3 regions of the Citrobacter sp. RHB25-C09 genome follow, and region 3 is predicted to be linked to each of the others. Evidence: predicted binding sites of a transcription regulator. Region 3 holds the regulator's gene; each other region holds the start of a gene.
The links. Region 3 encodes Fur, which represses iron uptake genes when iron is present. Its sites were predicted from a motif close to ATAATAATGAGAACNACTATCAA; they were not measured.

Region 1 (5,004 bases), 1.1 Mb from region 3:
GCTGGCGCATCTGTTTACTCCGCATCTGAACTGGCGGCCCAGGAATTCCCGGATCTCGACGTTTCGCTGCGTGGTGCCGTTTCCATTGCCCGTCGTTTACAGGATCCGCTGGCGGAGCTGGTGAAAATCGATCCGAAGTCAATCGGTGTCGGTCAGTATCAGCATGACGTCAGCCAGACGCAACTGGCCCGTAAGCTGGACGCGGTTGTGGAAGATTGTGTGAACGCCGTTGGCGTTGACCTGAACACCGCCTCCGTTCCGCTGCTCACCCGTGTGGCCGGCCTGACCCGCATGATGGCGCAGAATATCGTCGCCTGGCGCGATGAAAACGGCCAGTTCCAGAATCGTCAGCAACTGCTGAAAGTTAGCCGCCTGGGGCCAAAAGCCTTCGAACAGTGTGCCGGCTTCCTGCGCATTAACCACGGCGATAACCCGTTGGACGCCTCCACCGTTCACCCGGAAGCGTACCCGGTGGTAGAACGTATTCTGGCGGCCACCCAGCAGGCACTGAAAGACCTGATGGGTAACAGTAGCGAACTGCGTCATCTGAAAGCGGTCGATTTTACCGACGAGAAGTTCGGCGTACCGACCGTTTCCGACATCATCAAAGAGCTGGAAAAACCGGGTCGTGACCCGCGTCCTGAGTTCAAAACCGCGCAGTTTGCCGACGGCGTAGAAACCATGAACGACCTGCAGCCGGGAATGATTCTGGAAGGCGCAGTCACCAACGTCACCAACTTTGGTGCCTTTGTCGATATTGGTGTGCATCAGGACGGTCTCGTTCACATCTCGTCACTGTCGAACAAGTTTGTGGAAGATCCACATACCGTGGTGAAAGCAGGCGACATTGTGAAGGTGAAAGTGCTGGAGGTTGACCTGCAGCGTAAGCGTATTGCCCTGACGATGCGTCTGGACGAGCAGCCAGGGGAAACGAATGCGCGTCGAGGCGGCGGCAACACCGGGAGCGATCGTCCGGCAGCAAAAGCGGCAAAACCGCGCGGACGTGACGCGCAACCAGCGGGTAACAGCGCGATGATGGATGCGCTGGCAGCGGCAATGGGTAAAAAACGTTAAGACGCGATCCGGCCTGCGCACACTATTGTGGTGTAGGCCGGATAATACGCGTTTTCGTTGTCATCCGGTAATTAATATATTTATCTCTTTATTAACAGTTGCAACTTTATTCAAACAAACAACCCGTAATTATTAATCATTAAATCGTTACATGTGTCTTGAATAATTTTTGAGCCATATCAAAGATGACGCAGATTATTATCTAAACCTACATTCCGTCACATTTCTTCTATTGAAGATAAAAACCATTCTCATTATCATTGTATTGTTGATTATTTAATCTTCCCTTCGTTGGCGAATTACCTGGACTCATGCCGCGCCCCTTGCCCCATGAGCTAATCCTCCAGTTAGCGAGATACAAGTAGGTTCTTATGCAATTTACACCAGATACAGCGTGGAAAATTACCGGCTTCGCGCGTGAAATTAGTCCCGCATACCGTCAAAAATTGCTCTCCCTCGGTATGTTGCCAGGCTCCTCATTTAATGTTGTGCGCGTGGCGCCTTTAGGTGACCCAGTTCATATTGAAACGCGTCGTGTCAGTCTGGTATTGCGTAAAAAAGACCTGGCGTTATTAGAAGTGGAAGCGGTTTCCTGTTAATACAGTGAGTCTATAACGATGAAAAAATTAACCATTGGTTTAATTGGTAACCCTAATTCTGGCAAGACGACGTTATTTAATCAGTTGACCGGTGCACGTCAGCGCGTAGGCAACTGGGCAGGCGTTACGGTCGAGCGTAAAGAGGGACAATTCTCCACGACGGATCACCAGGTCACGCTGGTCGATTTACCCGGTACCTATTCGCTCACCACTATCTCTTCGCAGACATCTCTGGATGAGCAGATTGCCTGTCACTATATTCTGAGCGGCGACGCTGACCTGCTGATCAACGTGGTCGATGCCTCCAACCTTGAACGCAACCTCTACCTGACTCTGCAACTGCTGGAGTTGGGTATTCCATGCATTGTCGCGCTCAACATGCTCGATATTGCTGAGAAACAACAGATCCGCATTGATATCGACGCCCTTTCTGCCCGTCTCGGCTGCCCGGTTGTGCCGCTGGTGTCGACCCGTGGTCGCGGTATTGAAGCGCTGAAGCTGGCGATTGACCGCCACCGTACCAATGAAAACGTTGAGCTGGTGCATTATGCCCAACCACTGCTGCGTGAGGCTGACAGCCTGTCGAAAGCCATGGCGCAGGATATGCCGCAACAACAGCGCCGCTGGCTTGGCCTGCAAATGCTGGAAGGCGATATTTACAGTCGCGCATACGCTGGCGATGCGGCCCAACAGTTAGACGCCTCTCTGGCGCGCTTGAGCGAAGAGATGGACGATCCGGCACTGCACATCGCCGATGCGCGTTATCAATGCATCGCGGCAATCTGTGACGTCGTCAGCAACACCCTAACGGCAGAGCCCAGCCGCTTTACCACGGCCGTGGATAAAATCATCCTCAACCGTTTCCTGGGTCTGCCGATCTTCCTGTTTGTGATGTATCTGATGTTCCTGCTGGCTATTAACATCGGCGGTGCCCTGTCGCCGATTTTTGACGCAGGTTCCGTGGCGCTCTTTATTCATGGTATTCAGTGGATTGGCTATACCCTGCACTTCCCGGACTGGCTGACGATTTTCCTCGCCCAAGGGCTTGGAGGCGGTATCAATACCGTCCTGCCGCTGGTGCCGCAGATCGGCATGATGTACCTGTTCCTCTCCTTCCTTGAGGATTCCGGCTACATGGCGCGCGCTGCGTTTGTGATGGACCGCCTGATGCAGGCACTGGGGCTGCCGGGTAAATCGTTCGTGCCGCTGATCGTCGGCTTTGGCTGCAACGTGCCGTCGGTGATGGGCGCACGTACGCTGGATGCGCCGCGTGAGCGCCTGATGACGATCATGATGGCGCCCTTTATGTCCTGTGGTGCGCGCCTGGCGATTTTCGCCGTGTTTGCGGCGGCGTTTTTTGGCCAGAACGGCGCGCTGGCGGTTTTCTCACTTTACGTGCTGGGCATTGTGATGGCAGTTCTGACCGGCCTGATGCTCAAACACACCATTATGCGTGGCGAAGCCTCGCCGTTTGTGATGGAACTGCCGGTCTACCACGTGCCACATATCAAGAGCCTGGTGATCCAGACCTGGCAGCGTCTGAAAGGGTTTGTTCTGCGAGCCGGTAAAGTGATCGTCATCGTCAGCATCTTCCTGAGCGCCTTCAACAGCTTCTCGTTGAGCGGCAAAATTGTCGACAATATTAACGACTCCGCGCTGGCCTCCGTCAGTCGCGTCATCACCCCAATCTTTAAGCCGATTGGCGTTCATGAGGACAACTGGCAGGCTACGGTCGGTCTGTTTACGGGGGCGATGGCGAAAGAAGTGGTGGTCGGTACACTGAATACCCTGTATACCGCAGAAAATATTCAGGAAGAAGAATTCAATCCGGCGGAGTTTAACCTCGGCGACGAGCTGCTGAGTGCACTGGATGAAACCTGGCAGAGCCTGAAAGACACCTTTAGCCTGAGCGTACTGGCGAACCCCATCGAAGCCAGCAAAGGCGACGGTGAAATGGCAACCGGCGCGATGGGCGTAATGGATGCGAAATTTGGCAGCGCGGCGGCGGCTTACAGCTATCTGATCTTCGTCCTGCTGTATGTACCGTGCATCTCAGTCATGGGGGCGATTGCCCGCGAATCCAGCCGTGGCTGGATGGGATTCTCCATCCTGTGGGGTCTGAACATTGCCTACTCGCTCTCCACCCTGTTCTACCAGGTGGCAAGCTACGGTGAGCATCCGACCTATAGTCTGGTGTGCATCCTGGCGGTGATCCTGTTCAACATTATTGTGCTGGGGCTGCTGCGTCGGGCACGGAGCCGGGTTAATGTGAACCTGCTGGCAACGCGCAAAAGTGCCAGCGAGTGCTGCGCCAGCGCCGCAACCGGCGATTGTCACTAAGGTATAACAATGGCTTCGCTGATTCAGGTACGTGATTTACTGGCGCTGCGGGGGCGCATGGAGGCGGCGCAAATCAGCCGCACTCTGCATACGCCGCAGCCCATGATCGACGCCATGCTGAAGCAACTGGAAACGATGGGAAAAGCGATACGGATCCAGGATGAGCCTGATGACTGCCTCTCCGGCAGCTGCAAAAGCTGCCCGGAAGGCAAAGCCTGCCTGCGTGAATGGTGGGCTTTGCGCTAAATCCCCCCTCCTCTGCCGGATGACGTTACGCTTATCCGGCCTACGTTTTGCGAGAACCTTTCCGTTGAAATGAATCCTTTACACTCAGGACAATTCTTCCTTCGGTACTTCTCGCATGGTTAATGTTTACCAGGTGACCCACTTCCGCCTTCCATTTACCCTCTCGTCATCTTGAATCATTGTTAAAGGTCGTGCTAATGACAACCAGAGTGCGTACTAAAGCCTATTCTTCAACGCCACCAGCGCCTGACAAAACGCATCCGGATGCGAAATAAACGGCGCATGGGCAGCCTTTGCGAAAACCTGAGATTCACTCTGCGGCCACAGTTCATCAAGTAGTGGCACCACATTGCGCGGCACCAGCCCATCCAGATAGCCGTACAGGCGCAGGAAGGGCACCGTCAGTGCTTTCAGCGACTCACGTAAATCAACCGTTTTAAGCATTTCCAGTCCGCCGTTGAGAACATCAACCGGCGGCATCGGTAGCGCCAGCACCGTCTTTTTCAGCGCTCTGGCATCCTGACGCGCAGATTCCGTCCCCATGGTTTGCAGCGCGAGAAAACGCTCGACTGTGCGATGGAAATCTTCACTCAACTGATGCTGGAAGCCCGCCAGCACCTCTGGCTTAATGCCCGGCCACCCTTCACGCGCGCTGAAACAGGGCGATGACGCAACGGTCACCAGAGCCTGAACCCTTTCTGGATGGCTTAGCGCCAGTTGGCTGGCTACCAGCCCACCAAGACTC
Region 2 (5,004 bases), 580 kb from region 3:
GACAGTGGAGTATTTCACCTCAGCGTCTTTATGAATGATCACTTCCACTACCGCGGCGTGCAGTTGATAGCTGTCGCGAACGGGAGCCGAGCAGCCCTCGATATAACTGACATAGCTGCCTTCATCCGCCACCAGGATGGTACGCTCAAACTGACCGGTTTTTTCCGCGTTAATGCGAAAATAGGTTGAAAGCTCCATCGGGCAACGCACGCCTTTTGGCACGTAAATAAAGGTGCCATCAGAGGCGACAGCGGCATTGAGCGCCGCGAAGAAGTTATCGTTTCCAGGAACGACGGTACCGAGATATTTTTTCACCAACTCAGGATGATCGTGAATCGCCTCACCGAAAGAGCAGAAAATGATCCCCTGTTCCGCCAGTTTTTCCCGGTAGGTCGTCGCCACTGACACTGAGTCAAAGATGGCATCTACAGCCACTTCTCGTCCTTCCCGCACCGGCACGCCAAGTTGCTCAAATGCGGCTTCCACCTCTTTGCTGAGGAAGGCGTTAGCCCCCGTTTGCTGGACAGCGCCGGGTTCTGTTTCACAGGCATCATCGCAGTTCCCGCACGAAGGCGCGGAATAGTAGCTGTAATCCTGATAATTAAGGGTGTTGTACTGCGCTTTTAGCCAGTGCGGCTCTTCCATTTCGACCCATGCCCGGTACGCGTTCAGGCGAAATTCCAGCATCCACTCTGGCTCTTTGCGTTTCGCAGAAATGGCGCGCACCACCTCTTCATTGATGCCTTTCGCCAGCTCATCCGTCTGCAGTTGCGTAAAAAAGCCTTCTTTGTAATTCAACGGGCCACCGGTCCAGCTTTTTACATCATCTGTTGCTTCAGTATTTCGAGACATAGTACCGCCTATACCCCAAAGCTTTCGCCACAGCCACACTCGTTCTGGGCTTTCGGGTTATTAAATTTGAATAACTGGTTTAAGCCTTCGTGGACAAAATCGACTTCAGTGCCGTCGATAAAGGGCATGGCCTGTAGCGGAACATACAGCTTTGCGCCCTCTGCCTCGAACAACAAATCGTCTTTTTCCGGCTCACTGACCGTGCCCAGCACGTAGCCAAAGCCCGCACAACCTGTCTGTTTGACGCCTAAACGTACGCCAAGCATTCCGGGTTGTTTGGCAACCAGTTCACGGATATGCGCTGCTGCCGCAGGCGTTAGCGTTAATCCGCGCCAGGCAAAATCATCCGGATTAAATGTTCCTGAGTGCAATTCCATACAGTGACCTCGCGTTATGAGCCATCGGGCGATAACATCATGTTAGTGATAATGATTATCACTTCAACCCCTCAACAACAGGGTCATTCGGTTAATTCACCCATTTTGAGCACTTTAATTAAGCATAGACCCTGCTCTGCGGGATTACCGGACGGAACACAATTGTTCAATGCATTGAAAAATAATGGATTAAGAAGGATTCATCGGCAGGAGTGGTCGATTGCGTAAAGATGTATAGAAAATGACTATTTCAAAGATAGGAGTGACTACAAAAGGTATGAGCATCACAAATAAAAAACCCTTAAGGTTATCCGCAAATAGCCTTAAGGGTTCCCGCCCCATCCGGCGCTTATCTCCGGCACTCATCATGGCTTAGCTCTTGAAGGGGCGATAGGAATAGTCTCATTTCCGGGAGAGGCGCTTTTAACACAAATTGCGTTTTGTTTTTTTTCCAATCCAATTCAGGTGATTAAAAAATAAAAAAGCCGCATTACGCGGCCAATTTTATGATTTGTGCGTCAGCCACAATCAATGGACGCCCAGGCGCCAGGCAAAATAGATCTCTTCTTTTAATTCTGTAGAAGACAGCGTCAGCAGGTCAGTAAATTCCAGCTCTAACTGTTTTAGCTTTTTGAGGTATTGGGCAGGAGAAAGTTGGGTGGTATCGCGGCGTAAAAATTCAATTGCCAGTTGGGCCGGATCGAGTTGGCTAGTCATATTGTCCTCACTTTTGGTCTTAACCTGCACAGTATATCACCTTTTCCTGTGCAGATTATGACCAAAAGCAATACTGATCACACTTTTTTACGTGACAACGTCACACAATAGCCGTCGTTAACCTTGACGTGCAGCAAAGCCTTTGCCGATCGTCATAGATATCGATTTGCCAGACCTGGTGGCGGGAGCCTGTATGAATCGCCTGACAAACCCCTTTCACTCGCCCTTCACGCGCAGAGCGCACGTGGTTGGCATTGACCTCCAGACCGACAACCCTCTGCCCCCCCTCGGTACAGAGATAACCGGCTACTGAACCAAGGCTTTCTGCCAGCACGACAGACGCACCGCCGTGGAGTAGACCAAACGGCTGTTTAGTTCGCGAGTCAACCGGCATGGAGGCCTCCAGCGTATCATCGCCAATATGCTCGAAGCGAATATCCAACAACCCCACCATATTGCCTTCCCCCATGGCGTTGAGCGCCTCAAGGGTGACTTCACGTTTCCAGATCATCCAATTATCTCCAGTAATGCCTGAACGGGATGACGCACTCCGGTGCCCTCAACACGTTTCACCTGGCTACGACACGAATAGCCTGTTGCCAGACAACGATTTCGCGGCAGTCGCTCCATGGCCTGGTGCCATGACAGCTCGTAGATGCCCAGCGAGCTGGCATGATTTTTTGCCTCATGGCCATAAGTTCCCGCCATGCCACAGCAGCCCACGCTGACGTTTTCCAGTTTCGCACCGAAGCGGGCAAATATTGTCGCCCACTGCGCGGGTGCCCCAGGCAATGCGGTCACTTCAGTACAGTGGCCGAAGAAGTACCAGGACTCACCGCTGAGCTCGCGCGTTTCGTGGGAAGCCAGCACCGTCGATAACCATTCATTCGCCAACTGCACGTGGAAGTCCCCGCGCTGCTCGCCTAACGCCAGCTTATATTCATCACGGTAGCAGAGCACCAACGCGGGATCGACCCCCACCATCGGCATCCCCAGTTGGGCGACACGATTCAAAAATTCAGAAGTCTTTTTAGCCGTCTTCGCAAAACGGGTCAGGAAACCTTTAATATGCTGCGCCTTACCGTTAGGAGAGAATGGCAACAGAACGGGCTGTAACCCCAGTTTTTCCACCAGACGAACGAAGTCGGCAACGACCTGCGCATCGTAATAGCTGGTGAACGGGTCCTGCACTACCAGCACCGTCCTGGCTTTCTGTTCAGCCGGTAATGCCTCAAGCTGCTCCAGCGTCATGTTAGCCGAGCGATGCCCCACCAGTTGCTGTTGCAGTGAAGGCGTCGACAGCAGCGGCAGATCCACCATGCCTATATGTTTTGCCGAAAGCTTGCGCACCAGAGGTTGGTTAATAAAGAAGTTAAAGGTTTTCGGCGCGCGCGCCATCAGCGGTGCATAGGTTTCAACCGTCGCCACCAGATGGTCGCGTAGCGGACGTAAGTAGCGCGTGTGATAAAGCTGCAGGAAGCGCGAACGGAATTCCGGTACGTCTATTTTGATTGGACACTGCGTTGAGCACGCCTTACAGGCCAGACAGCCGGACATCGCCTCTTTCACCTCGTGGGAGAAATCATATTCCCCTTTATTGGCATGCCACGTATTGCGGGTGCGCGCAATCAGCGTGCGCAGACTGGGGCGTTTCTCCGATAGCGCGTTCTCCAGTCGTACCGGGTCAATGCCACGATCGGCCAGCAGACGTAACCATTCGCGCACCAGTGTCGCGCGTCCTTTCGGTGAGTGGATACGGTTGAGGCTGATTTTCATCGACGGACACATCGGGCTTTTCGCGTCGAAGTTAAAGCACAGACCGTTGCCGTTACACTCCATCGCCCCGCGCCAGGTCTGGCGTACCGCCAGTGGGATTTGCCTGTCGTACGTCCCCCGCTTAACCGCATCGACCTTCATCATCGGTGCGTCAAGCCCTTCGGGCGGACAAATTTTACCGGGGTTCAGGCGATTATGAGGATCAAACGCCGCCTTCACTTTACGAAGTTCGCCATAAAGCGTATCGCCAAAAAAGGCCGGACTGTATTCCGCACGGAAGCCTTTACCATGCTCGCCCCACAACAGACCACCATATTTTGCCGTCAACGCAACCACTTCATCGGAAATCTGCTGCATCAGCATTTCCTGCTGCGGATCGCACATGTCCAGCGCCGGGCGCACGTGCAATACCCCGGCATCAACGTGACCAAACATGCCGTAGCTCAGCCCGTGACCATCCAGCAGGGCACGAAACTCAGCAATATAGTCAGCAAGATGTTCAGGCGGAACGCAAGTATCTTCAGCAAACGGGATAGGTTTCGCTGTCCCTTTCGCATTGCCCAGCAGACCAACGGCCTTTTTACGCATGGCGTAGATACGCTCGACGCCAGCAAGTTCTGTACAGAGCTGCCAGCCGATAACTCCGGCCTCTTCACGAGCAATCAGGCCATCAAGGCGCTCGCACAGTGCGGCGACCTGACCATCAATTACTTCCGCATCATCTCCGGCGAACTCTACAATATTCAAGCCGAGCATCTCTTTGTCAGGAACATCGGTGATTAATTCACTCACCGAATGCCAGACAATATCTTCCCGCGCCAGATTCAGCACCTTTGAATCTACCGTTTCGACCGACAGCGCCCGCGCCTCTACCATAAACGGCGCATTGCGCAACGCGGAGTCAAAAGAGTCGTATTTTACATTCACCAGACGGCGAACTTTCGGCAAAGGCGTAATGTCGAGACGTGCTTCGGTGATAAATGCCAGCGTGCCTTCTGAGCCGGTCAGAATGCGGGTTAAATCAAACTCGCTCATATCGTCGTTAAAGACGTGACGTAAATCGTAGCCGGTCAGGAAGCGGTTCAGTTTTGGGAAACTTTCAATTATCAGTTGACGGTTGTCGCGACAGCGTTCCAGCACGGTACGATAGATACGGCCAATGGCCGTGTTATTTTTACCCAGCGCTTCGGCCAGTTCGACAGGCAGCGGTTGCGTGTCGAGAATATCCCCCCCCAGCAGCACCGCGCGTACGCCGAGCACATGGTCGGAGGTTTTACCGTAC
Region 3 (5,004 bases):
ATATAAGTCCCCGTGGCATATCGAGATGGATAAGTTCTACCAGGGCGACAGAACCACAAAGGTGGATTACCTGCACTCCATCGGCGCGAAATATGACTTTAAAAATGACTTAGTGCTGGAAGCAGCATTTGGTCAGTCTGAAGGCTATGTCGATCAGTACTTTGCGAAAGCCAGCTACAAGTTTGATTTAGCCGGTAACCCATTCTCCACCAGCTACCAGTTCTACGGCGCGCGCGATAAGGTTGATAACCGTACTGCAAGCGATATCTATGATGGTACGGCCTGGCTGCAGGCGTTGACCTTCGGCTACAAAGTGGCTGAAGTGGTTGATCTGCGTCTGGAAGGCACCTGGGTGAAAGCGGAAGGGCAGCAGGGTTTCTTCCTGCAACGTATGACCCCGACTTACTCCTCCTCAAACGGTCGTCTGGACATCTGGTGGGATAACCGCTCAGACTTCAACGCCAACGGCGAAAAAGCGGTCTTCTTCGGCGCGATGTATGATCTGAAAAACTGGAACCTGCCGGGTTGGGCTGTCGGTGCATCCTATGTTTACGCCTGGGACGCTAAACCGTCTACCTGGCAGAGCAATCCAGATGCGTACTACGATAAAAACCGTACGATTGAAGAATCTTCTTACAGTCTGGATGCGGTCTACACCCTGCAGGATGGTCGTGCGAAAGGCACCATGTTTAAACTGCACTTCACCGAGTACGACAACCACTCCAATATTCCAAGCTGGGGCGGCGGCTACGGCAACATCTTCCAGGATGAGCGCGACGTGAAATTCATCGTGATTGCCCCGTTCACCATCTTCTAATGCCAGCAGCGGCGGGCCTGGTGCCTGCCGCTCTGTTGAGGACTGTTCTATGAAAAAACTGTTACTCGTCGCCGCGATGGCATCCGGACTGGTGGCCTGCGCTCCTTCTACCGCACCGAAAGAAGACAGTCGTTTGAAAGAAGCGTACAGCGCCTGTATCAACACGGCGCAGGGTTCACCAGAGAAAATTGAAGCCTGCCAGAGCGTGTTAAACGTACTGAGGAAAGAGAAACAGCATCAGGCGTTTGCCAACCAGGAAAGCGTGCGCGTACTGGATTACCAGCAATGTATTCAGGCTGCGCATAGCGGAAACGGTCAGGCAGTTAACGCTGATTGCGATAAAATCTGGAATGAAATTCGTACCAAAAACAGCGCGCAGTAACGCTTACTGTTCGGCAGACAAAAGACCCGCATTTTCTGCGGGTCTTTTATTGGGCATAAAAAAACCAACCCTAAGGTTGGCTTTTATGAATACAGTGACTTATTTCGCGTTGTGCGCCTGTTCATCTTCGCGGCAATCGCCTTCGGCGCAGTGCCCGTAGAGATAGAGGCTATGGTTCGTTAAACGAATACCATGCTTTGACGCGATCTCACGTTGGCGCGCTTCGATAGAATCGTCGCTGAACTCGATCACTTTCCCACAGTCAAGGCAGATCAGGTGATCGTGATGATGTTGCTGCGTCAGTTCAAAAACGGATTTGCCGCCTTCAAAATTGTGGCGGGTTACGATACCGGCGTCATCAAACTGGTTCAGCACGCGATAAACGGTCGCCAGACCAATTTCTTCACCCATGTCGATCAGTCGTTTGTATAAATCTTCCGCACTGACGTGATGGTTTTCCGGGCCCTGAAGAACTTCCAAAATTTTCAAACGTGGAAGCGTTACTTTCAGGCCAGCCTTCTTTAATGCGGTATTGTTGTCAGTCATGCGGAATCTGTCCTGTTGCTAAACGATTCACTTCATACAAGAAGTGACAGAAATTGCACTCGAGATATTGCGATTCATTATAGGACTGCCGTGTCTAAATGAAAACCGCAAGGCTCTGGCAAATGTTAATAATAACGAGGTATTGCCTGGAAATGAGAGCGCCACCTAATAACTCCTGCATATTGTACAGGGATGGGCAAGGAAGTTACAAATTTGTAGCAATTATTTTGATTGGTTCTGTCTATTGATGCGGCGCAAACCATGTTTACGCCGCATAACATCAGGCGTTAATAATTTCGTCGAGATGCAATTCTTCGGAAATCTGTTTTACCCATTTTTCCACGCGCTCAGCGGTCAACTCCGGCTGGCGATCTTCATCAATGGCCAGACCGACAAAATGGTCGTCATCTGCCAGACCTTTAGACGCTTCGAAGTGGTAACCCGCCGTCGGCCAGTGACCCACGATGGTTGCGCCGCGCGGCTCAATGATGTCGCGAATAGTTCCTAACGCGTCGCAGAAGTATTCTGCATAATCTTCCTGGTCGCCACAGCCGAAAAGAGCCACCAGTTTGCCATTGAAATCAACTTCTTCGAGGGTCGGAAAGAAGTCATCCCAGTCGCATTGCGCTTCGCCGTAGTACCAGGTTGGGATGCCGAGCAGCAGAATGTCATACCCTTCCAGGTCTTCTTTGCTGCTTTTAGCAATGTCATGAACATCAGCAACGTCTTTACCAAGCTGTTTCTGAATCATTTTTGCGATATTTTCGGTATTCCCGGTGTCGCTGCCGAAAAAGATGCCAGTGATTGCCATGAGTGAAGTAACCTCTTGAAACTCATTGAAATGGTTGGGGCGAATTGCCCACAGATAAGGGCAATCATAGCAGAACAGTCAGGTATGCGGAAATAGCAAACGTGCAGGAGTGCACTTCATGCTACACGAAAGTGGAGGATGTGAGGTTTCTAGCCCTGAGTCTGACTGCGCAAGGCTGCCAGTTGGGACATCAGCATTTCTTCAATCAGCTCGCTGCGACTTATGTTACGGGATTCTGCCAGTTCGTTTAAGGCGTCAACGGCTTCCGCGTTGAGCTTAAGTTCGACACGCTTAAGGCCACGAACTTTGTCGCGTTTTAGCTGGTTACGCTTATTAATGCGCAGCTGTTCATCGCGCGAAAGCGGATTGGTTTTGGGTCTTCCCGGACGACGCTCGTGCGCGAACAGATCTAATGTCGTACGGTCCGTTTGTTCTTTGGCCATGATCCTGGTGATTTCGGGGGAACAATCAGTCGGGCGTCAGCCCGGATGGATAGCGCGCCATCATACATCAGCGAGTGGGGCGCGCCAACGTTCGCGCGCGTAATCGCGCACGGACGCCGAGTTTTTAATCAGTTCGCCGTGTCGTTCAGATAACGACGGATGGCGCGCAGGACAGCCTCGGGCTTTTCTGCATGTACCCAGTGACCCGCACCGGCAATCACGTGGGCTCGCGCCTGCGGAAACTGGGCGAGCAGGTCGGCGCGATACGCTTCGGTGACATAAGGGGAGTTGCCGCCGGGAATAAACAGCGCCGGGTGGTCCCAGGCCGGGATTGTCTCCCAGCCGACGATATGCGGGTATTGCTCCCACAGCACCGGAACGTTAAAGCGCCACTCGCCGTCAGCCCAGGATTTCAGCAAAAACTGAATCACCCCTTCTTCGTTAAGATGCTCGCGCATCACCACAGCCGCCTGCTGCCGGGTTTGCGCCTCCGATGCCGTTACCGCGTTGATGGCCGTGAAAATTTCATCGTGGCGGCGGACAGGGTAATCCACCGGCGCAATATCGATTGCCACTAACTTATCGACTCGCTCCGGTGCTAATGCGGTCAGCGCCATTACCGCTTTGCCACCCATTGAGTGACCAATAAAGGTGGCTTTGTCGATCTGCTGGGCATCCAGCGTATCCAGCAGATCCTGCGCCATAACCGCGTAGTTCATTTGCGGATCGCGGGGCGACAGGCCGTGGTTGCGCATGTCGACCTGAATAACATCGTGGTCGTTTACCAGGTCGCGCGCCAGGACGCCGAGATTATCCAGACTGCCAAACAGACCGTGAACCAGGACGATGGGAGAATTATTGTGCAGGTTTTGTGCAGATTGCGCTCGGATATTCAATTTCATGGCAAAGTTCTTTTTTTCGCTTCGTCGGGTTAGGGTATTATGTTGACCATTCTACAACTGGGCTGCAACCATTACGGTTTACTCCGAGTTTTACGTTCAGCCAGGTTTGACGCTATCCGCTGTCAGGATTTGCCTTTACACTGTGTTCAGATAATCCTGACGACTTGTATTCAGATAAGACACCGCACTGGATTAAGATGAAAACGATTGAAGTCGATGATGAACTCTATAGCTATATTGCCAGCCACACCAAGCATATCGGCGAGAGCGCATCCGAAATTTTACGGCGCATGTTGAAGTTTTCCGCCGCATCACAGCCTGTCGCCTCAGCGGCAAAAGAGGTTCGCGCGCAGCAACCTGTGGCTGTGGAAGCGAAACCCGTCAATCCTGTAAAGGATAAAGTGCGCGCCATGCGTGAAATGCTTCTGTCTGACGAATACGCAGAACAGAAGAGAGCGGTCAATCGCTTCATGCTGGTACTGTCTACACTTTATTCACTGGATCCGCACGCCTTTGCCGATGCAACGGAATCGTTGCATGGCAGAACGCGCGTCTATTTTGCGGCGGACGAACAGACGCTGCTGAAAAATGGTAATCAGACCAAACCGAAACACGTACCCGGTACGCCGTATTGGGTGATTACCAACACCAACACTGGCCGTAAATGCAGCATGATTGAACACATCATGCAGTCAATGCAATTCCCGACGGAATTGATTGAGAAGGTTTGCGGAACAATTTAACCCTTGCAAAGAAGGACCAGGCAATGGCAATCCACAACCGTGCAGGACAGCCTGCGCAACAAAGTGATTTGATTAACGTCGCCCAACTGACGGCGCAATATTATGTACTGAAACCAGAAGCAGGGAATGCTGAACACGCGGTGAAATTCGGTACCTCCGGACACCGTGGCAGTGCAGGTCGCCATAGCTTCAATGAACCGCATATTCTGGCGATTGCGCAGGCGATTGCCGAAGAGCGCGCGAAAAACGGCATTACCGGTCCTTGCTATGTGGGTAAAGATACTCACGCACTCTCCGAACCGGCGTTTATTTCGGTGCTGGAAGTGCTTGCGGCAAACGGGGTGGACGTGATTGTTCAGG

Region 1: the regulator Fur is predicted to act here: its motif matches at 1,313-1,335, upstream of feoA (ferrous iron transporter A).
Region 2: the regulator Fur is predicted to act here: its motif matches at 1,269-1,291, upstream of sufA (Fe-S cluster assembly scaffold SufA).

The regions. Positions count from the first base shown of each region.
Region 1 is NZ_CP057483.1:340,007-345,010, reverse strand. Features, by position in the region: gene HVY19_RS01520 (Tex family protein) at 1-1,074, shown strand, start outside; gene feoA (ferrous iron transporter A) at 1,446-1,673, shown strand; gene feoB (Fe(2+) transporter permease subunit FeoB) at 1,692-4,013, shown strand; gene feoC ([Fe-S]-dependent transcriptional repressor FeoC) at 4,023-4,259, shown strand; gene bioH (pimeloyl-ACP methyl ester esterase BioH) at 4,476-5,004, opposite strand, start outside.
Region 2 is NZ_CP057483.1:1,985,693-1,990,696, reverse strand. Features, by position in the region: gene sufB (Fe-S cluster assembly protein SufB) at 1-852, opposite strand, end outside; gene sufA (Fe-S cluster assembly scaffold SufA) at 861-1,229, opposite strand; gene HVY19_RS09245 (YdiH family protein) at 1,758-1,946, opposite strand; gene menI (1,4-dihydroxy-2-naphthoyl-CoA hydrolase) at 2,047-2,457, opposite strand; gene HVY19_RS09235 (FAD-binding and (Fe-S)-binding domain-containing protein) at 2,454-5,004, opposite strand, start outside.
Region 3 is NZ_CP057483.1:1,409,297-1,414,300, forward strand. Features, by position in the region: gene chiP (chitoporin) at 1-817, shown strand, start outside; gene chiQ (ChiQ/YbfN family lipoprotein) at 867-1,199, shown strand; gene fur (ferric iron uptake transcriptional regulator) at 1,299-1,745, opposite strand; gene fldA (flavodoxin FldA) at 2,026-2,556, opposite strand; gene ybfE (LexA regulated protein) at 2,706-2,999, opposite strand; gene ybfF (esterase) at 3,128-3,901, opposite strand; gene seqA (replication initiation negative regulator SeqA) at 4,099-4,644, shown strand; gene pgm (phosphoglucomutase (alpha-D-glucose-1,6-bisphosphate-dependent)) at 4,668-5,004, shown strand, end outside.